Regions from separate parts of the Heyndrickxia sp. FSL W8-0423 genome, predicted to be linked through region 3. Evidence: a T-box and tRNA genes for the amino acid it is inferred to sense, from the RefSeq annotation. Region 3 holds a T-box; the other regions hold tRNA genes.
What was found. A T-box is a leader RNA that pairs with one kind of tRNA and senses whether it is charged. The one in region 3 lies ahead of tyrS (tyrosine--tRNA ligase), so its partner is inferred to be a tRNA-Tyr.

Region 1 (6,643 bases), 2.2 Mb from region 3:
TTCTCCGAATGAAACTAAACCTGTGTATACTACTGGCCAAACGAAAAACAAAATTACTGATACAACTAGCATAGAAACCGCTGTCATAATTGGAACTAATCGTTTTCCACTAAAGAAAGCCAATGCATCTGGTAATTGAACTTTACTAAATCGATTATACATATTTGCTGCGACAAGACCTGAAATAATACCAATGAAGGCGTTTCCAATTTTGGCAAAGGCAGGACTAACAGCTTTTGCATCAATGCTCTTTAACATTGCCACTGTGTCAGTTGATAATAATGTAGTTACTACTAAATAAGCGACTAACCCACTTAAAGCGGCAGATCCATCTTTTTCTTTCGCCATCCCTAATGCGAGTCCAACCGCGAATAGAATTGGGATATTATCTATTATAGAACCCCCAGCTTTGATTAAAAATGCTGCTGCCGCATTGCCAGATCCCCAACCTGTAGGGTCAATCCAATAACCAATCCCCATCAAAATAGCTGCTGCTGGTAATACAGCAACTGGTAACATCAATGATTTACCCATTCTTTGTAGATATTTCTTCATGATAACTATTCCCCCCCCGAATAAAAACTTATCTGATTATTTCTTAGTAGTTACTTCATCCGAACAAAACATTTTAATAAAACAAGTTTTCTATAAAATAAAATGAATAAGAGAAAATACAAAAGATGGCACTTTCTATATATAGAAGAATTCTATTAAATTATTAAAATGGTTCGTGATGTGAGTAATACTAATTACATTTCATTCCCCCTTTGCCTCACCTCCTTAATGTTTTTGATTTATTAACCCCATTGTTTTCTTAGTCTTTCAATATGGAGTGTAATATACCCTAGTTCATGTTCGGGCAAAGTAATGCGATATGAATTCAATATATTTTTTGCTATTTCTGTGGCACATTGATAGGACAGAGGAAATTTCTTTTTAATCATTTCAATCATTTCATTATCCATCGTATGTAGTTCATTTTGATTCATTCGCGTTAATGCAAATCGTAAATGTGTGATTAAGCGATGATAAGAGATATCGTCTTCATGAATATGGATGTTCAAAAACTCCGTTATTGTTTGAACAATATCTCTAATAATCGTAGTTTGAATAACGGTTTGACGCATATCGCCGCCCTGATCTTTCATTGTGTGAATATGGAGGGCGATATACGCAGCTTCATCAATGGGGAGTTCGATATTACATTTTTCTTTAATATATTTGATTGCCCAAAGACCGATTTCATACTCTTGTTTATAAAGTATTTTTATTTCATGTAATAACTTGTTTTTTAAATGAATGCCTTCCTGTTCTCTTTCTATCGCGAATGAAAGATGGTCGGTTAAGGCTATATGAATATGTTCATTTAACTTTGAACCAATATACTCTTCTGCATAAGTAATGATTTTTTCAGAGATGATAAAATGCTCTTCTGGGATTCGATTCAAAAGCTGTTGAAGTTTTTCATTTTCCTTCATGACAAATAGTTTTTCAATTTTTTGTTGATTGACAACATCATTTTTCTTTTTCCCATATGCAATTCCTGTGCCAATTGCTATTTTCTCTTCCTGCCCATCCCTTACTACAACAGCATTATTATTTAGAATCTTTGATATCTTCATCGAGCCATCTCCTTGTTTTCACTATACGAAACAGTGTATTACTTATCGGAAGATGTTATCACTATCGTTTTTCCCTGTAAACCTTCCTTTTCTTCTGTAACAGTATACTGTTTCTTACCTTCCATACTATTAGTAATTACTATCGGGGTTATCGTGCTTTTGGCATTTTTCTTAATATATTCCCAATCCACTTCAATTAGTAGTTGCCCGGCAGAAACTTTGTCTCCTTCACTAATTGCCACGTTGAATCCTTCTCCCTTTAAGGCAACCGTTTCTAATCCTACGTGGATAAGTATTTCTGAACCATCATCTGCACGTAATCCAACGGCATGCTTCGTTGGGGCAACTTGGATGACTGTTCCGTTAACTGGTGCATGGATATTTCCATTCGATGGGATAATAGCGACTCCTTCTCCCATCATCTTTTGACTAAAAACTGGATCTGGTACTTCCTCAATTGGAACAATTTGTCCATTAACAGGTGCATATATGTTCAATTCTTCTATTTCTTTTTTGAAAAAATTAAATTTCATTGTAAGGACTCCTTTTTTCCTATGTTACAAATATTCATGGTTTAGCAAACAGTGATCAAATAAAACTATAAAAAGGCATGGCAGCACAATAAAAGGGTTAACCCTTTTACATACCACCATGCCTGATCGTATCAGTAACATGTGATCAATATCTTATTATTAGGTATATAGTAACATTCTCTCTACAAAAAGACAAGTAAGCGGTAACATTTTTTAAAACTTTTTATCCACGATAAGAATTTCGATGTCGTAGCTTGTAAATGAGTGCAGCGACTAAATTAGATGGCATGTTCAAAAGATTGCCTTGAAGATTAAAATTTAGTTGTTCTTCCTCGAAGCTCATTTTTTCATACATTTCATTATGGTGCATATTTGCTTTCTTTTTTTGCTCCTTTATGGAAGAAATATTATTATACTCGATTGGGATCATTACGAGGAAATACAAAATTAAAACCGACCATATTATAATAAACGCGATATCCATACTACCACTCCTTTGTAGAAAATGATTGTTTCTACAATGTACTACGGATCAGGAAAGAAAATGTTTCATTCATTTAAATACATTTCTTTTATTTATTTGATCTCATGGATTCACTAATATTCCTTTTTACTTCCTCAACATTTGTATTACTGTATATACTTGTTCCATGACCGCCTGTTGTTTTAGCCAACCATTCCTTCACTTCATTATAAGACATGCCTGACTGCGCATTTTTTCTTTTCACGTCATCAATGCTTGTTCCAGCTACTGTAAATCCGCTATTATTACTTTGGTTTTCGCTCATAATATCCCTCCTAATACTATTTTCCATCATCAATATATTTTTATACTGTTGTCTTAGATATGCTCATAAAGTTTGTTGTTTATGAAAAAACAATGTCCGTTCCTTTCCGCTGCAGGAGCTTGCTTTTTCGCGGTGAGAAGTCGAGCCTCCTCGGCGCTACTGCGCCTGTGGGGTCACGACCTTTCCTCTATGTCCCGCAGGAGTCAAGCTCCTTCCGCTCCAATCCACTCAGCATTTTTAATATTATTTTGTGTTTAAAGAAAAACAACAATTTATCAGAAAAGAAGCTAAAGTACACAAAAAACTAGCTAAAATATGTAGCTAGTTTTTTTAATAAAGAATATTTTTTTGAATGGGCCTAAATGGACTCGAACCATCGACCTCACGCTTATCAGGCGTGCGCTCTAACCAGCTGAGCTATAGGCCCTTTATGTAAATTTGGAGCGGGTGATGAGAATCGAACTCACGACAACAGCTTGGAAGGCTGTAGTTTTACCACTAAACTACACCCGCAAATATAAAATAATTTTCTATGGGGCGGCTGATGGGAATCGAACCCACGAATGTCGGAACCACAATCCGATGCGTTAACCACTTCGCCACAGCCGCCATAATAATTGACAGGGGTAGTAGGAATCGAACCCACATCAAAGGTTTTGGAGACCTTCGTTTTACCATTAAACTATACCCCTAACTGGTGGAGGGGGACGGATTCGAACCGCCGAACCCTAAGGAGCGGATTTACAGTCCGCCGCGTTTAGCCACTTCGCTACCCCTCCGATAAAGATAGTTATTAAGGGATAAATTATATTTATTTAATGGCGGTCCGGACGGGACTCGAACCCGCGACCTCCTGCGTGACAGGCAGGCATTCTAACCAGCTGAACTACCGGACCAATTTATAAGTTTTACTTTTATGGCGGAGGAAGAGGGATTCGAACCCCCGCGCGGTGTAACCCGCCTGTCGGTTTTCAAGACCGATCCCTTCAGCCAGACTTGGGTATTCCTCCACTTTATGGACCCTGTAGGACTCGAACCTACGACCGGACGGTTATGAGCCGTCTGCTCTAACCAGCTGAGCTAAGGGTCCATCATTATTTATAATTATATAGCGGCGGAGGGGATCGAACCCCCGACCTTACGGGTATGAACCGTACGCTCTAGCCAGCTGAGCTACACCGCCATGATAAGAAAAGCACAAGCGCCTTGATTAGGCGCTGGAGCTGGACAGAAATGAAATGTCATGCTTTCATTTTCCTTTTAAAAAATGGAGCCTAGCGGGATCGAACCGCTGACCTCCTGCGTGCAAAGCAGGCGCTCTCCCAGCTGAGCTAAGGCCCCATCATACTATTTGTATATTTTGAATGGTCGGGAAGACAGGATTCGAACCTGCGACCCCATGGTCCCAAACCATGTGCTCTACCAAGCTGAGCTACTTCCCGTACTAAATGGCGCGCCCGAGAGGAGTCGAACCCCTAACCTTTTGATCCGTAGTCAAACGCTCTATCCAATTGAGCTACGGGCGCATATTATGAAAGTTATTTTGCTTCGTAAAAAACTTTGGTGCCGAGGACCGGAATCGAACCGGTACGGTAGTCACCTACCGCAGGATTTTAAGTCCTGTGCGTCTGCCAGTTCCGCCACCCCGGCAAGGGTTATCTGGAGCGGAAGACGGGATTCGAACCCGCGACCCCCACCTTGGCAAGGTGGTGTTCTACCACTGAACTACTTCCGCAATTTTGATGAGCCATGAAGGACTCGAACCTTCGACCCTCTGATTAAAAGTCAGATGCTCTACCGACTGAGCTAATGGCTCAAATTTTTAATGAAAATATTATTAAGTTTTCTTTATCGCTCATACAGCCAGTAATCCAAATAATAAGTGGTGCCGGCCAGAGGACTTGAACCCCCAACCTACTGATTACGATTCAGTTGCTCTACCAATTGAGCTAGGCCGGCGGATTAAGATATACTTCCAATATTTAATCTGCAAAATTACACTTTTAAATTATGAAAACTCAAAATAACTCGTACAAATAAATGGTGGAGGATGACGGGATCGAACCGCCGACCCCCTGCTTGTAAGGCAGGTGCTCTCCCAGCTGAGCTAATCCTCCATATGGTGACCCGTACGGGATTCGAACCCGTGTTACCGCCGTGAAAGGGCGGTGTCTTAACCGCTTGACCAACGGGCCAAAACTTGTAAATTTCAGCAAAATAATAGCCCCAAATAGGGGCATAGCCTGGCAACGTCCTACTCTTGCAGGGGGAGAGCCCCCAACTACCATCGGCGCTGAGAAGCTTAACTTCCGTGTTCGGGATGGGAACGGGTGTGACCTTCTCGCCATAATTACCAGACTATTTATTTAAGGGATTGTTCCCTCAAAACTAGATAGATGAGAAACAGTAATAACGTTGAATCAACCTGTCCAGCTGCGGGCGCTATCGGCTCGCGTCACTTCACTTCTTCTGTCGAAGTCTTCCAGACTTCTCCGCCAGAAGCTCCAGTGAGTTTCGCCAGAGAGCTGCGCGCCCTTCGCTTTTCTTATTAGGATAAGTCTTCGACCGATTAGTATTCGTCAGCTCCATGTGTCGCCACACTTCCACCTCGAACCTATCAACCTGATCATCTTTCAGGGGTCTTATTTAGATAAACTAAGGGAAATCTCATCTTGAGGGGGGCTTCATGCTTAGATGCTTTCAGCACTTATCCCTTCCGCACATAGCTACCCAGCGATGCCTTTGGCAAGACAACTGGTACACCAGCGGTGCGTCCATCCCGGTCCTCTCGTACTAAGGACAGCTCCTCTCAAATTTCCTACGCCCACGACGGATAGGGACCGAACTGTCTCACGACGTTCTGAACCCAGCTCGCGTACCGCTTTAATGGGCGAACAGCCCAACCCTTGGGACCGACTACAGCCCCAGGATGCGATGAGCCGACATCGAGGTGCCAAACCTCCCCGTCGATGTGGACTCTTGGGGGAGATAAGCCTGTTATCCCCGGGGTAGCTTTTATCCGTTGAGCGATGGCCCTTCCATGCGGAACCACCGGATCACTAAGCCCGACTTTCGTCCCTGCTCGACTTGTAGGTCTCGCAGTCAAGCTCCCTTGTGCCTTTACACTCTGCGAATGATTTCCAACCATTCTGAGGGAACCTTTGGGCGCCTCCGTTACCTTTTAGGAGGCGACCGCCCCAGTCAAACTGCCTGCCTGACACTGTCTCCCACCCCGATTCAGGGGTGCGGGTTAGAATTTCAATACAGCCAGGGTAGTATCCCACCGACGCCTCCACCGAAGCTGGCGCTCCGGCTTCAAAGGCTCCTACCTATCCTGTACAAGCTGTACCAAAATTCAATATCAGGCTGCAGTAAAGCTCCACGGGGTCTTTCCGTCCTGTCGCGGGTAACCTGCATCTTCACAGGTACTATAATTTCACCGAGTCTCTCGTTGAGACAGTGCCCAGATCGTTGCGCCTTTCGTGCGGGTCAGAACTTACCTGACAAGGAATTTCGCTACCTTAGGACCGTTATAGTTACGGCCGCCGTTTACTGGGGCTTCAATTCAAAGCTTCGCTTGCGCTAACCTCTCCTCTTAACCTTCCAGCACCGGGCAGGCGTCAGCCCCTATACTTCGCCTTACGGCTTCGCAGAGACCTGTGTTTTTGCTAAACAGTCGCCTGGGCCTATTCACTGCGGC
Region 2 (6,643 bases), 1.7 Mb from region 3:
GTTTCAGTGGAGAAACATACCAAATAGTATGCTAATTAGCAGACCAAATCGCATATGATTTGGTCTCTTATATATCAACGATTATGAGACATTACTACTTTATTTAGAAAGTAAAATCGCAGCCTAAAAAACATCTTGACAATTGTTGTTGTCTACATGCTATTTGGTATGTCTTTTTACTTAAGTAGGTAATTGATGTCCTTTTTGAGCAACCAAAGAAAATCAAAATAGACGGATATTTTCCGGTTATACTGCAGAATAGAGCTCAAATCGTAGGATATAAGTGGAGTTTTTCCGCTTAAGCAAAGCAAATTTACTCATTTTCACGTTTTTCGAGTTAATAGTCGGAATCTTTCCGGCTATTTAAGGTATTTTCAGTGCTATTTTTTAAATTAAGGGGAATTTCTCCGCTTATTATCAAACTCGATTTAGCGTCTAATGAAATTGTACAAAACTGAATTACTCTTCTCTCATTTACTTGTATATTATCCTGTATTTTGTCAATATAACCCCATTGTTATATTTTTTTAGGTCCATAAGTTCTAATTGAATCCGTTTTTTACTCGAACCAAAAAGTGAAATACCTTCTCCAATCATGACAGGATTAACTTTTAGTATAAGAGTGTCGATCAATTCATGGTCAAGGAGTGAACCAGCCAGTTGACCACCACCACAAAGCCAAATTTTTTGATTCACTGTTTGTTTTAAAGCGTTGACAAACTCAATTGCGTTTTCTTTTACAAACCCCACTTCCTCATTCGACTCAATATTCAATTTACTCGAGAAAACATAGTGCTTAAGATCGGGATTTGCAAACTTTGCAAGTGGCCAAGGCTCTCCTGGTTTCATTCCATCCTTTAATCCGAGCTTGTATGATTTTCCTCCCATTAAAGCAATTCCATATTCTCTAATATCAGATAAAAAGTCAGGTCCGTGGTCACCTTCATAAAGAAAAATCGAATCATCCGCAATGTAATTTGGATCTGCGATATATCCATCGGCCGTAGTTGCCACATGATAAATCAATTCTGACATAATTTAGTCCCACCTTTAAAATAAATTTTCTAAATTATTTCTATTAAACTCTATTAATTTTCTCTAATTGTTATTCTTCTTCAACTTCTATTTGAAACTAAAATTTTGAATAAAGAATATCTTTCTTTTTTCATTACGTAAATTAAATTATTGAGAAATTAGTACAAAATTTTTTTAAGGAAATTTTAATAAAATTAAATTGTAGAAAGGCAACAACCGTTGACCTTTTCTGGTGATTTACCTATTCTTTTAACAATTACAAATCATAACTACATTTCCATCCGGGTCTTTTATGTTAAACCAAGCTGTATCGCCAACCGTCTCTATTTCTCTCACAATTTCAATGCCTTTGTCTTTAATATATTGATAGGCGTCATCAATATTTGGTGCGTAAAAATTAAAAATGGGACTTGAACTAATAGTATGGTTAAATTCAGGATCAAACGTATGGTCATCCAAAGTCAATGAAGTAGTTCCTTCCACGGGTATATTATAAACAGGCGAAACGACTCTATCTAAATCAACGTCCAGTCCTAACAAATCAGCGTACCATTTTGCTGAAACCTTTAAATTTGTAACATGAACAAATACACCATTCATTTGGTTTTTTATAGGCAATGTTTTTTCCATTCGGAAACCTCCTTTTTTATCTCTTGTATATTTCTAGATTGTTGTCGGTTGTTCCTTCTAATTACTTTAAAAAGGAGTGTGTATTTTGCAGATACTAGTATAGACCTAGAGAATACTGCCTCCCACTTCGGCAGCACATACACACAGCAAAAAAAGCAAATTTAATTATATAACAATCGTTGAATCTCCGATAAAGACCGAACTATAGCAACATTTTAATTAGTTAACGTGTTAGTTTGTGGAGAAAATGCTGTGTTTTTTATTTACAAAACCACGGTTCTTTGGTCTTGGCTCTATAGTTATTCATTGATGATTTTCGTAGAGATATGAGAATTCATAGGCGGATAATTTCCGGCTAATGTATATAGAGGAAGCTTAAGTAGCGGAGATAAGCGGAGAAATTCCGGTTAGCTGCTCTGAATAAGCAAAAATTCAATATTTACTTGTGTTGTGGAAGTTTTGCTTTGACACACGATTTAAAATCGGTTCACGAGCATCTTCTTTCATTGAAGCAAACTGCTCTGCCTTTGCTAATACTTCCTCTTTTGTGCTCTCTAATACACAGTCAAAACGACGTAATACTGCTAATGGTAAAACGATTTTACCGTAGTCTTCTGGTTTATATGGTCCACGTAAAATCTCTGCGATTGACCAAATGAAGCTTACTTTGTCTTGGAAGTTAATCATCTTATGTACCTCATTTAATAAATTTTTTCGAATCTACTTTTCATGTAGCTAGATTGAGATAATTTGAGTAATTTTTAAAATGCTTATCGCTTTGTAATAGCTAATCTCATTTTATCGCTAAAATCACTTAGTGACACCCTATTTACTATTCGTCAAAATAGCTCATAATACCTACTATTATAAATGTTCGAACATCAAAAAGTAATAGTATATACAAACAATTACTCCAATTGTACAGGCCATGTCTTGACTTAATATTAGTAATTGTTTACGTACATTTTAATTTAGAAATAGATGATTATAAGCATATAAATAGGGCGGGTTTTAATAGATATAGAGCAATGAATTTGTTTTATTTAGGTCATGGTCTATACTTACATTTTCTAATCCATTTGGCCTTTTAACCAACAAAAAAAAACCGTATGCTCTAGAAAAGTTGTTTATTTAATTAAAGTACCCTATAGTTTAAGATCATTCCTGCACATTCTTTAAAGTATATTAATCTTTTCCTAACCCCAATGTTTTTTTAATAATTGTACCTTTTCAAGTGACACTAGTATAATACAATTTATATTAGCGGATTTTGGAGTTCTGTTGAAGTGAGGTAAATTCAAATTGAATCGAAAAATTATTAATTTAGCTGTTGGAAAACCGAAGGAATACAATTGGAATAATAAAATAGGGTTTTCTGGAATAGGGAAATCGGCTGTAAAATCCTTTAAAGTAGAAAAATCTATCATTGTTGGTGATGATGTTGCAAATCACAAATTTCACGGGGGATCAGACCGTGTAGTATGTTTCTATCCATTCGAGCATTACTCTTATTGGGAAGAAGTATTTCAAAAAAAGCTTATTCTACCTGCTTTTGGGGAAAATATTACTGCAACAGGTATGACGGAAGAACAGGTTTGTATTGGTGACATATATAAAATAGGGGATACTATTCTTCAAATAACACAAGGGAGGGTACCTTGTGTAACTATCTCCAATTATAACGAGGAAAAACAACTTTTAAAGAAAGTGATTGAAACGACTCTAACTGGTTACTTTTTTCGGGTATTGGAAGAGGGAACTATTAAGTTCGATTCGGAAATAACTCTTTTGGAAAAACACTCAAAAGAAATATCCGTTTCTTTTGCTACTCAAATTCTTTTTCACCAAAAACAGGATAAAGCATCAATTGAAAAGATATTGGCAGTTGATGCCCTTGCAGAGGACTGGAGGAATAGATTTTTAAAATTGTTATGATTCTCTGCTGTGTAGAAAACTGTGGATGACGCTAAACCTAGACCAAAAAGCTAGTTTTTTTATGTATATCTTATTGAACTAAAATAGGACTGCCGAAACAGTCAATGTTATTTTACATTTTTATCCATTTTTTACGGTCTTTAAGCAGTTTAATGTCAATTAACTAAATTTCTTTAAGATGCCGTTCACGATGCAGGAAATTTAAAAATGCTCTAATTGCTCTTAAACGTGTGTCCATTGTTACTGTTTGCAATCCCTTCTCATTCATATAGAGAATGACATTTCGCTTTATCGCTTTATATGCTCTTTAGAAATAGTGTCTAGTGAGGGGGTAATTTCCTGTTCTCTTAGGATTTTAAAGAAAACAGATAATTCATTTCTATAATATTGGATTGTTTGAGGCTTAGATTTCTGATTTGACAATCATCAACAAATAAAGAAAGAGCAGTTTTGAAATCAATTTCCTTTACGCTTTTTGGACTGTTAATGATTGATACTCCTCAATAGATAATTCTTTTGTATGCCTTGCCATTTTTAAATTCCTCCTTGTTTAATGACAGGTACGCTCACGATTTTATGTACACAATAATTTTCAAAGAATCGTATTTGAGATAAATAAAAAACGTTCCTTACATAGAGTAAGAAACGTTGATTTCACTACATTGGCAAGCAGTGCTATGATACCGGTGGTCGGGGTCGAACCGACACTCCAGAAGGAACACGATTTTGAGTCGTGCGCGTCTGCCAATTCCGCCACACCGGCATAATATGGAGGCGGCAACCGGATTCGAACCGGTGGTAAAGGTTTTGCAGACCTCTGCCTTACCACTTGGCTATGCCGCCATTGTTGGAGCGGAAGACGGGATTCGAACCCGCGACCCCCACCTTGGCAAGGTGGTGTTCTACCACTGAACTACTTCCGCAAACTGGGCTAGCTGGATTCGAACCAACGAATGACGGAGTCAAAGTCCGTTGCCTTACCACTTGGCTATAGCCCAATAATAATATATGATGTAAATATTTATTTGTTCATAAATGGGGCGGATGATGGGAATCGAACCCACGAATGTCGGAACCACAATCCGATGCGTTAACCACTTCGCCACATCCGCCATGGCAGGGGCAGTAGGAATCGAACCCACACTGAAGGTTTTGGAGACCTTAGTTCTACCTTTAAACTATGCCCCTTTAATAATGGTGGAGGGGGACGGATTCGAACCGCCGAACCCGAAGGAGCGGATTTACAGTCCGCCGCGTTTAGCCACTTCGCTACCCCTCCATATCATTACTAAAAGTAATGACTGGTGCCGGCCAGAGGACTTGAACCCCCAACCTACTGATTACAAGTCAGTTGCTCTACCAATTGAGCTAGGCCGGCTTAGTCTATATAATTAATAAATGGTGGCTCGGGACGGAATCGAACCGCCGACACATGGATTTTCAGTCCATTGCTCTACCGACTGAGCTACCGAGCCACTTTATATATTTGAAGAAAATGGCGGTCCGGACGGGACTCGAACCCGCGACCTCCTGCGTGACAGGCAGGCATTCTAACCAGCTGAACTACCGGACCATTTTAATTTCAAATCAATTGCGGAGGCAGGATTTGAACCTGCGACCTTCGGGTTATGAGCCCGACGAGCTACCAGACTGCTCCACCCCGCGACAATAATATGGTGGAGGATGACGGGATCGAACCGCCGACCCCCTGCTTGTAAGGCAGGTGCTCTCCCAGCTGAGCTAATCCTCCAATATGTATAGTTAAAATTTATTAAATGGTGACCCGTACGGGATTCGAACCCGTGTTACCGCCGTGAAAGGGCGGTGTCTTAACCGCTTGACCAACGGGCCACAGTTTAAATGGCGGAGAGCAAGGGATTTGAACCCTTGAGACAGCGTTAACCGTCTACACGATTTCCAATCGTGCTCCTTCGGCCACTCGGACAGCTCTCCTAATGGCTCCGCAGGTAGGATTCGAACCTACGACCGATCGGTTAACAGCCGATAGCTCTACCACTGAGCTACTGCGGAATATTACAAGCTTGGCGACGTCCTACTCTTGCAGGAGGAGATCCCCCAACTACCATCGGCGCTGAGAAGCTTAACTTCCGTGTTCGGGATGGGAACGGGTGTGACCTTCTCGCTATAGCCACCAAACCTTATGGACATATATTATTATATATGATTTTTGAAATTTTTCAAGGATTAATTTAAAATTATTCCTTCAAAACTAGATAGATGAGAAACAGTAATAACGTTGAATCAAATTAGGATAAGTCTTCGACCGATTAGTATCCGTCAGCTCCATGTGTCGCCACACTTCCACCTCGAACCTATCAACCTGATCATCTTTCAGGGGTCTTATTTAGATAAACTAAGGGAAATCTCATCTTGAGGGGGGCTTCATGCTTAGATGCTTTCAGCACTTATCCCTTCCGCACATAGCTACCCAGCGATGCCTTTGGCAAGACAACTGGTACACCAGCGGTGCGTCCATCCCGGTCCTCTCGTACTAAGGACAGCTCCTCTCAAATTTCCTACGCCCACGACGGATAGGGACCGAACTGTCTCACGACGTTCTGAACCCAGCTCGCGTACCGCTTTAATGGGCGAACAGCCCAACCCTTGGGACCGACTACAGCCCCAGGATGCGATGAGCCGACATCGAGGTGCCAAACCTCCCCGTCGATGTGGACTCTTGGGGGAGATAAGCCTGTTATCCCCGGGGTAGCTTTTATCCGTTGAGCGATGGCCCTTCCATGCGGAACCACCGGATCACTAAGCCCGACTTTCGTCCCTGCTCGACTTGTAGGTCTCGCAGTCAAGCTCCCTTGTGCCTTTACACTCTGCGAATGATTTCCAACCATTCTGAGGGAACCTTTGGGCGCCTCCGTTACCTTTTAGGAGGCGACCGCCCCAGTCAAACTGCCTGCCTGACACTGTCTCCCACCCCGATTCAGGGGTGCGGGTTAGAATTTCAATACAGCCAGGGTAGTATCCCACCGACGCCTCCACCGAAGCTGGCGCTCCGGCTTCAAAGGCT
Region 3 (6,643 bases):
TGCGCAAAAGGATCGTTGAACAATCCCACTTGGCATTTTGAATCTATCGTCCGGATCAATTAGTTTCGGATTTACATCATAGGCAGTATTGATTAATTTACTCCAAATTCGATAGTTTCTAATATTATAATCTCCATAACCAACAGCTTCTAAGCTGCTTGGTGTATCATAACCAATCCAAGTTCCGAATGTGACCTTTGGATTCGATGCCACGATCCACGAATCCTTATAATCGTTACTTGTTCCTGTTTTTCCCGCCCAATCAGCAGAAAATTTAAGCATACTAGGAACACTTGCAGCGGTACCATATCTGAAAACATCGCGCATCATATCAAGCATAAGATAAGTAGTTTGACTGCTAAATACGTTCACAGGCTTTGTTTTATGCTTGTATATTACTTTGCCATTCTTGTCTGTAATTTTATCAATTAAATAAGCATCGACAAATTTTCCATCATTTGCAAAGGTTGTAAAAGCATTAACGTTTTCTTCAACAGTGACGCCATTAGTAAGCCCACCTAATGCGGTCGCCAAGTTTTCATAATCACCGGGAACTAAATCCGAAAAGCCCATTTTCTTAAGATATTTTGCCGGTTTTTGATTAATCGTTCTCTGATATACTTTGACAGCAGTGACGTTATGTGATTTCGCTAAAGCCTCCCGAGTCGTTACTAACCCGTAATATCTTCCCGAATAATTGGTCGGCCATGCTCTGCCACCGGACCTAATTCCTGTATCTGAATCAGCAATCACGGTTCCAGGTGCAGTTACACCCATTTCCATCGCAGGTGCGTAAACGAGAAGCGGCTTCATCGTTGAACCATTTGGCCTTCTTGCTTGCGTAGCGTGGTTTAATTGTTCTTTTTTAAAATCTCTGCCGCCGACAAAGCTTAATATTTTCCCCGTTTTATTTTCAATTAATATTCCGCCGATTTGGACGGGTTCTGTTACTGATTTTTCTTCCCCGGTTTTTGGATCTACTTTTGTTACTGTTTTATTTGGTCCATAACCATCAAATTCATCTTTTGCTTTTTGCATTTTATCATAGATTTTTTTATCGATTGTTGTGTGAATATTATAGCCATTTTGTCGAATGTTACGATCGGCAAGTGTTGTGTATTTATCATATAATTTTTTATTTTTATTTAACTCTTTTTCTTTATATCCATCTTTTTGAGCCAGCATAATGGCTACGATATTTCGAGCGCGGTCTTCGATTTCATACGTTAACCATGGGTATTTTTCCCGTGGACTTTTTTGTGGTTTGATAAAATCTTTAACGATATTGTAATTCATCGCATCTTTATATTGCTTTTCTGAAATATAACCATTGTCCAGCATTCGATTTAGGACTAGTTTCATCCGATTGATACCCGGCTCTAATCCGTCTTTACTTTTAAGCTTGCCTCCATTTGTAAATGGGGTGTACATAAACGGGCTTTGTGGCAATCCTGCTATAAAAGCGGCTTGAGCAAGATTTAACTTTTTTGCCGACACTCCAAATATCCCTTTTGCAGCTGATTCAACACCTGCAATATTTTGGCCGGATGAATTTCTGCCAAACGTGGAGACGTTTAAATAAGCTTCAAGTATTTCATCTTTTTTAAAAAACTTTTCTAAGCGGAGAGCTAATAATACTTCTTTAGCCTTTCGATCAAACGATACTTCATTTGTTAATACTTGATTTTTGATAATTTGTTGTGTGAGCGTGCTACCGCCAGTTTGCGTTGAGGAATTGGTTACCTCTTGAAAAACAGCACGAAATAGCGCTTTTGGGACAACACCGTTATGCTCATAAAAATATTTATCTTCGGTAGCAATTAATGCATCTTTTAAAAATTGCGAAACATCTTTGATTTTCACTTCTTCGCGATCTAAATCCGACTTTACTTTTCCTAAATAGACCTTATTAGCGAAATAGAGTTGTGATGTCTCTTCATAATTGTATATGTCCTTCTTCATTTCATTATAAGGACGAACGGGTTCGTCTTTAACTAAAGCTGCAAAATATCCTGCAGCAACACCGCCAGCAAAGAAACCACCTACGACAATCACAATGAATAATATTAATAATAGATTCCAAATAACCCCAATTGTAATTCTAGAGTTTTTTTGTACCTTTTTGTTTTGAAAAATCGCTAGTGATTCCTTTAAACGTTCTAATAATCTAGTCATTTTTTCACCCATCATATTCCCCCTCAAAATCACATACATTATAGCATAAATTTATTATAGAAATGTTAAAATCATTATTTTTCTGAAAGCAATTGACTTTCTTTAGGAGGTATGTTTAAAATAGATTAACTTTTATAAGTACAAATTCATATGAAGAAGCGTTGAAAGGATAAAGTAGTCTAACTATCCATGTTTTAGAGAGTCGACGGTTGCTGAAAGTCGATACAAATAGTTATGATGAATTACATCCTGGAGCATTTACTGTGAAATGATCTAGTAGCAGTAAACGGTAGATACCGTTATATTTTTGAGTGGAGAACAAATCTGTTTCTCAAGTTGGGTGGTACCGCGAGCATTATCGTCCCTTCGTTTTATAAACGAAGGGGCTTTTTTATTTTACACAGAATGGAGTGATGTGAAATGGGTTTATTAGAAGATTTGCAATGGAGAGGGATTATTTATCAACAAACAGATGAAGAAGGAATTAAAGAGGTTCTAGATAAGGAAAAAATTTCGTTATACTGTGGGGTTGACCCGACAGCTGACAGTATGCATATCGGTCATTTGCTTCCATATCTTACATTAAGAAGATTCCAACAGGAAGGACATCGTCCAATTGTACTTGTTGGTGGTGCAACGGGCTTAATTGGAGATCCTAGTGGAAAAAAAGAAGAAAGAAAGCTGCAAACTTTAGAAGCGGTTGACCATAATGTTCGTGGGATTAAAAAGCAGCTTGAGCACATTTTCGACTTTGAAGGAGAAAATGGTGCAATCATGGTGAACAACTATGATTGGAACGGTACGATGGACTTAGTTACGTTCTTACGTGATTATGGAAAATTCATTGGTGTCAATTACATGTTAGCGAAGGATACCATTGCTTCACGCTTAGAAACAGGTATTTCATTTACTGAATTCACGTATACAATTTTACAAGCCATAGACTTTTTCCATTTATACAAAAATCATAACTGTAGAATGCAAATTGGTGGTAGTGATCAATGGGGAAATATCACAACAGGCTTAGAGCTTATTCGTAAAATGAGTCCAGATACTGAAAAGGCGTTCGGCTTAACGATTCCATTAGTGACAAAAGCCGATGGAACAAAATTCGGAAAAACAGAAGGCGGGTCCATCTGGCTTGATCCGGAAAAGACATCACCATATGAATTCTATCAATTTTGGATTAACACTGCTGATGCTGATGTTATTAAATACCTCAAATACTTTACGTTCTTATCACGGGAAGAAATTGAAGAATTAGAAAAAGCGGTTGAAGAGGAACCACATTTACGAAAAGCGCAAAAAACATTAGCGGAAGAAATGACTCGCTTAATTCATGGCGAAGATGCTTTAGAGCAAGCAATGAAGATTACACAAGCCCTTTTCAGCGGCGAGGTAAAGAACTTAACTGCGGATGAAATTAAGCAAGGATTTAAAGACGTTCCATCATTTGATTTCAAAGGAAATGAAGAAATCGCTCTAGTTGACTTATTAGTAGAAGCGAAAATTTCACCATCTAAACGCCAAGCCCGCGAAGATATTCAAAATGGAGCGATATATATAAATGGAGAACGAAATACAGACGTCCAATATATATTATCAATGAACGATCGAATTGAAGAACAATTTACGATTATAAGAAGAGGGAAGAAGAAGTATTTCTTAATTCGCTATTAAAAAATAAAAGACGAACCAAATTGGTTCGTCTTTTATTTTTAATTCAAAAGAAAACCACTTGTATAAATACAAGTGGTTTTAGAAAAATTAACGAGAATAGAACTCAACGATGAATGATTCGTTAATTTCAGCTGGTAATTCAGAACGTTCTGGTAAACGAGTGAATGTACCTTCAAGTTTATCTGCATCAAAAGTAAGGTATTCAGGTACGAAGTTGTTTACTTCGATTGATTCTTTGATAGTAGATAAGTTAGTAGATTTTTCACGAACACCAATTGTTTGACCAGGTGATACGCGGTAAGATGGAATATCAACACGTTTTCCATCTACAAGAATATGTCCGTGGTTTACAAGTTGACGTGCTTGACGACGAGTACGAGCTAAACCAAGACGATATACAAGGTTATCTAAACGAGATTCAAGAAGAATCATGAAGTTTTCACCGTGTTTACCTTGCATTTTTCCAGCTTTTAGGTAAGTGTTATGGAATTGGCGTTCATTCACTCCATACATATGGCGAAGCTTTTGCTTCTCTTGTAATTGAAGACCATATTCAGAAAGTTTTTTACGTTGGTTAGGACCATGTTGTCCAGGTGCATAAGGACGTTTTTCTAATTCCTTACCAGTTCCGCTTAATGAAATGCCAAGACGACGAGATAATTTCCAACTTGGACCAGTATAACGAGCCATTTAAGACTCCTCCTTTATTGTTTTTATTTTGAGTAAAATAAAAACCAGGTGTGAATAATCATTAAGTGTATGATGTTTTCATGTACCATCGCCCTAGCAGCAGAGGGTTACGCGATACACCACATTTTTAGAAGGAATTCTAAAAATGGGAACAACATACGATCATAAAGCTGTTCACAAAGGCTGCAATTATTTTACACAAAGAACATTATATGTTCTCTTATAAATAAAGTCAAGGCAATACTTCATATTAATGTGATTCGCAACACCTTAATGGTAGATTTTTCTATACAAAAAAAGAATCATATAGTATAATAGTACTATGCTATTAGAACCATTTAAGCGTTTGTTCATAATTAATATGAGAAAAAATCCATGAATACTATGCTCTTATAATGACAGGTGATTATACTATGGAAATTTGTGCTCAAAGTTTTATCCTATATTATAAATCTCGATTATTTGATCTTATGGAAGATAAACTAGAAAAACGTATTGCTAATTGGATAACTATTATCGCTGATTGTTTAGATGTAACACATGCTGTTTATTATAAACCGCAACAGGATAATAATAATCGGAATTGTTTTGAACATTCATTTTCTAAACAACCATTCGACTTCCCGAAATGCATCTCTACGAACACGTTACAGGCAATCTTTATCGAAAGTGATTATGTGGGGCACGATATATTAAGTATGCACCCACAATTGAGCATATTTAATTCAGCGTTTCATCTAAAGTATAACGAGATAGAAAAGGGCTATTTATTTTTACATGCTAATGAAGATAAATTAAGTGAATTCGTTTCTCCGAATGTAAACTCTTTTATATATGAAAGTGGAAAAACGATACAAATAATTGAAAAGCAATCAGATATTCTTAATGAAGAAGGTAGATATAAGGAGCTTTTTCGAGTTACAGAAAAATTCCACTCCTCAATGGATGTAGATATTGTTTTAAATGAAATTATTAAAGCGTTAAAAAAAGTTTTTCCCTACTTTACGTATAATTTATTACTTTCGAATGATTCAAAGCACGACAAAACGTTGCCCATTAAAGAACTTCAATTGGATCATATTGATGGCGCTGTTATGGATTCTTACGTTAGTGGCGAAATAAGAATTGAAAAAATTTGTACTGAAAATCATACGATATTATATGCCCCACTCTGTGGAAAACAGGGAGTTTATGGTGTATTGGAAGTTGCTACTTCTGCTTCGTTTGTTTTTCAAAATAGTGAAGTTGAGTTCATTCGCTTACTTGCCAATACTGGCGGCAGTGCGTTTGAAAATGCTAAATTATATGAACAATCACAAACGTTAATTAGAGATTTACAATTAATCAATGATACCTCTCATCGTTTAAATTCTTCAACTAGTTTGGATGAAACCGTTCAATTTTTAAAATCACAAATAAAAAAATCATTTAATACAGACGATATCGGATTTGTTCTATTAAAGGATACAGAGTTTACTATTCTCAATGGGAGCAACAGTGTTTTTCTTTCAGAGGTAGGGAAGAAATGCGTTGAGTTTATAGCAGAGAATATTCGGGTGAAGAAGGAGGCCCTTTTGTATAGCAATATACAGAATCAGTTAGCAGATGAAACTATACCTTTTTCCTCATTAATGGTTGTTCCAATGATTGAGAGTGATAGTTTAAAAGGTTTTTGTATAGTTTCACACAGTATTCCCTATTATTTCACATTCGATATGTTTAAATTATTTCAATCATTGATTCATCATTCGACTTTGGCAATTACAAACTCGATGCTAAGAGAAGAGCTAGAACGGATGGTGATCACAGATCAGTTAACACAACTATTTGCTAAAGGTTTTCTAAATGATGAAATTAAACAATCAATGGAAAAAGACGAGGAAGGTACATTTATTTTATTAGATATTGATAATTTTAAAAAAGTAAATGATACATTTGGACATCAAACAGGGGATGAAATACTCGTTCAAGTCGCTAACATTATTCAACAAAATATACGTTCTTCAGACATAGGTGCACGTTGGGGTGGAGAGGAATTGGCCATCTATCTTCCCGGTGCTTCGTTAAAAACAGGATCACAAGTTGCTCATCGGTTAGT

Region 1: it encodes a tRNA-Tyr, which carries the amino acid that the T-box ahead of tyrS (tyrosine--tRNA ligase) is inferred to sense. The anticodon was not compared.
Region 2: it encodes a tRNA-Tyr, which carries the amino acid that the T-box ahead of tyrS (tyrosine--tRNA ligase) is inferred to sense. The anticodon was not compared.

What each region holds. Positions count from the first base shown of each region.
Region 1 is NZ_JBBPBE010000001.1:1,475,548-1,482,190, reverse strand. Features, by position in the region: gene nagE (N-acetylglucosamine-specific PTS transporter subunit IIBC) at 1-555, opposite strand, end outside; gene MKY81_RS07470 (PRD domain-containing protein) at 798-1,622, opposite strand; gene MKY81_RS07465 (PTS sugar transporter subunit IIA) at 1,661-2,155, opposite strand; gene MKY81_RS07460 (DUF3949 domain-containing protein) at 2,379-2,639, opposite strand; gene MKY81_RS07455 (gamma-type small acid-soluble spore protein) at 2,728-2,943, opposite strand; tRNA gene MKY81_RS07450 (tRNA-Ile) at 3,297-3,370, opposite strand; tRNA gene MKY81_RS07445 (tRNA-Gly) at 3,383-3,456, opposite strand; tRNA gene MKY81_RS07440 (tRNA-His) at 3,477-3,552, opposite strand; tRNA gene MKY81_RS07435 (tRNA-Trp) at 3,565-3,635, opposite strand; tRNA gene MKY81_RS07430 (tRNA-Tyr) at 3,639-3,722, opposite strand; tRNA gene MKY81_RS07425 (tRNA-Asp) at 3,763-3,839, opposite strand; tRNA gene MKY81_RS07420 (tRNA-Ser) at 3,861-3,953, opposite strand; tRNA gene MKY81_RS07415 (tRNA-Ile) at 3,960-4,033, opposite strand; tRNA gene MKY81_RS07410 (tRNA-Met) at 4,053-4,126, opposite strand; tRNA gene MKY81_RS07405 (tRNA-Ala) at 4,212-4,284, opposite strand; tRNA gene MKY81_RS07400 (tRNA-Pro) at 4,309-4,385, opposite strand; tRNA gene MKY81_RS07395 (tRNA-Arg) at 4,393-4,469, opposite strand; tRNA gene MKY81_RS07390 (tRNA-Leu) at 4,505-4,593, opposite strand; tRNA gene MKY81_RS07385 (tRNA-Gly) at 4,604-4,678, opposite strand; tRNA gene MKY81_RS07380 (tRNA-Lys) at 4,687-4,759, opposite strand; tRNA gene MKY81_RS07375 (tRNA-Thr) at 4,827-4,902, opposite strand; tRNA gene MKY81_RS07370 (tRNA-Val) at 4,985-5,060, opposite strand; tRNA gene MKY81_RS07365 (tRNA-Glu) at 5,064-5,138, opposite strand; rRNA gene rrf (5S ribosomal RNA) at 5,185-5,301, opposite strand; rRNA gene MKY81_RS07355 (23S ribosomal RNA) at 5,493-6,643, opposite strand, start outside.
Region 2 is NZ_JBBPBE010000001.1:1,959,452-1,966,094, reverse strand. Features, by position in the region: gene MKY81_RS09940 (dihydrofolate reductase family protein) at 475-1,035, opposite strand; gene MKY81_RS09935 (VOC family protein) at 1,285-1,665, opposite strand; partial or broken gene MKY81_RS09930 (type I restriction-modification system subunit M N-terminal domain-containing protein) at 2,101-2,352, opposite strand; gene MKY81_RS09925 (MOSC domain-containing protein) at 2,968-3,600, shown strand; tRNA gene MKY81_RS09920 (tRNA-Leu) at 4,282-4,363, opposite strand; tRNA gene MKY81_RS09915 (tRNA-Cys) at 4,370-4,443, opposite strand; tRNA gene MKY81_RS09910 (tRNA-Gly) at 4,449-4,523, opposite strand; tRNA gene MKY81_RS09905 (tRNA-Gln) at 4,527-4,598, opposite strand; tRNA gene MKY81_RS09900 (tRNA-His) at 4,637-4,712, opposite strand; tRNA gene MKY81_RS09895 (tRNA-Trp) at 4,715-4,788, opposite strand; tRNA gene MKY81_RS09890 (tRNA-Tyr) at 4,796-4,879, opposite strand; tRNA gene MKY81_RS09885 (tRNA-Thr) at 4,903-4,978, opposite strand; tRNA gene MKY81_RS09880 (tRNA-Phe) at 5,000-5,075, opposite strand; tRNA gene MKY81_RS09875 (tRNA-Asp) at 5,097-5,173, opposite strand; tRNA gene MKY81_RS09870 (tRNA-Met) at 5,192-5,265, opposite strand; tRNA gene MKY81_RS09865 (tRNA-Val) at 5,275-5,350, opposite strand; tRNA gene MKY81_RS09860 (tRNA-Glu) at 5,377-5,451, opposite strand; tRNA gene MKY81_RS09855 (tRNA-Ser) at 5,462-5,553, opposite strand; tRNA gene MKY81_RS09850 (tRNA-Asn) at 5,557-5,631, opposite strand; rRNA gene rrf (5S ribosomal RNA) at 5,641-5,757, opposite strand; rRNA gene MKY81_RS09840 (23S ribosomal RNA) at 5,869-6,643, opposite strand, start outside.
Region 3 is NZ_JBBPBE010000001.1:3,690,256-3,696,898, reverse strand. Features, by position in the region: gene MKY81_RS18910 (transglycosylase domain-containing protein) at 1-2,187, opposite strand, end outside; T-box leader at 2,328-2,544, shown strand; gene tyrS (tyrosine--tRNA ligase) at 2,596-3,855, shown strand; gene rpsD (30S ribosomal protein S4) at 3,943-4,545, opposite strand; gene MKY81_RS18895 (sensor domain-containing diguanylate cyclase) at 4,959-6,643, shown strand, end outside.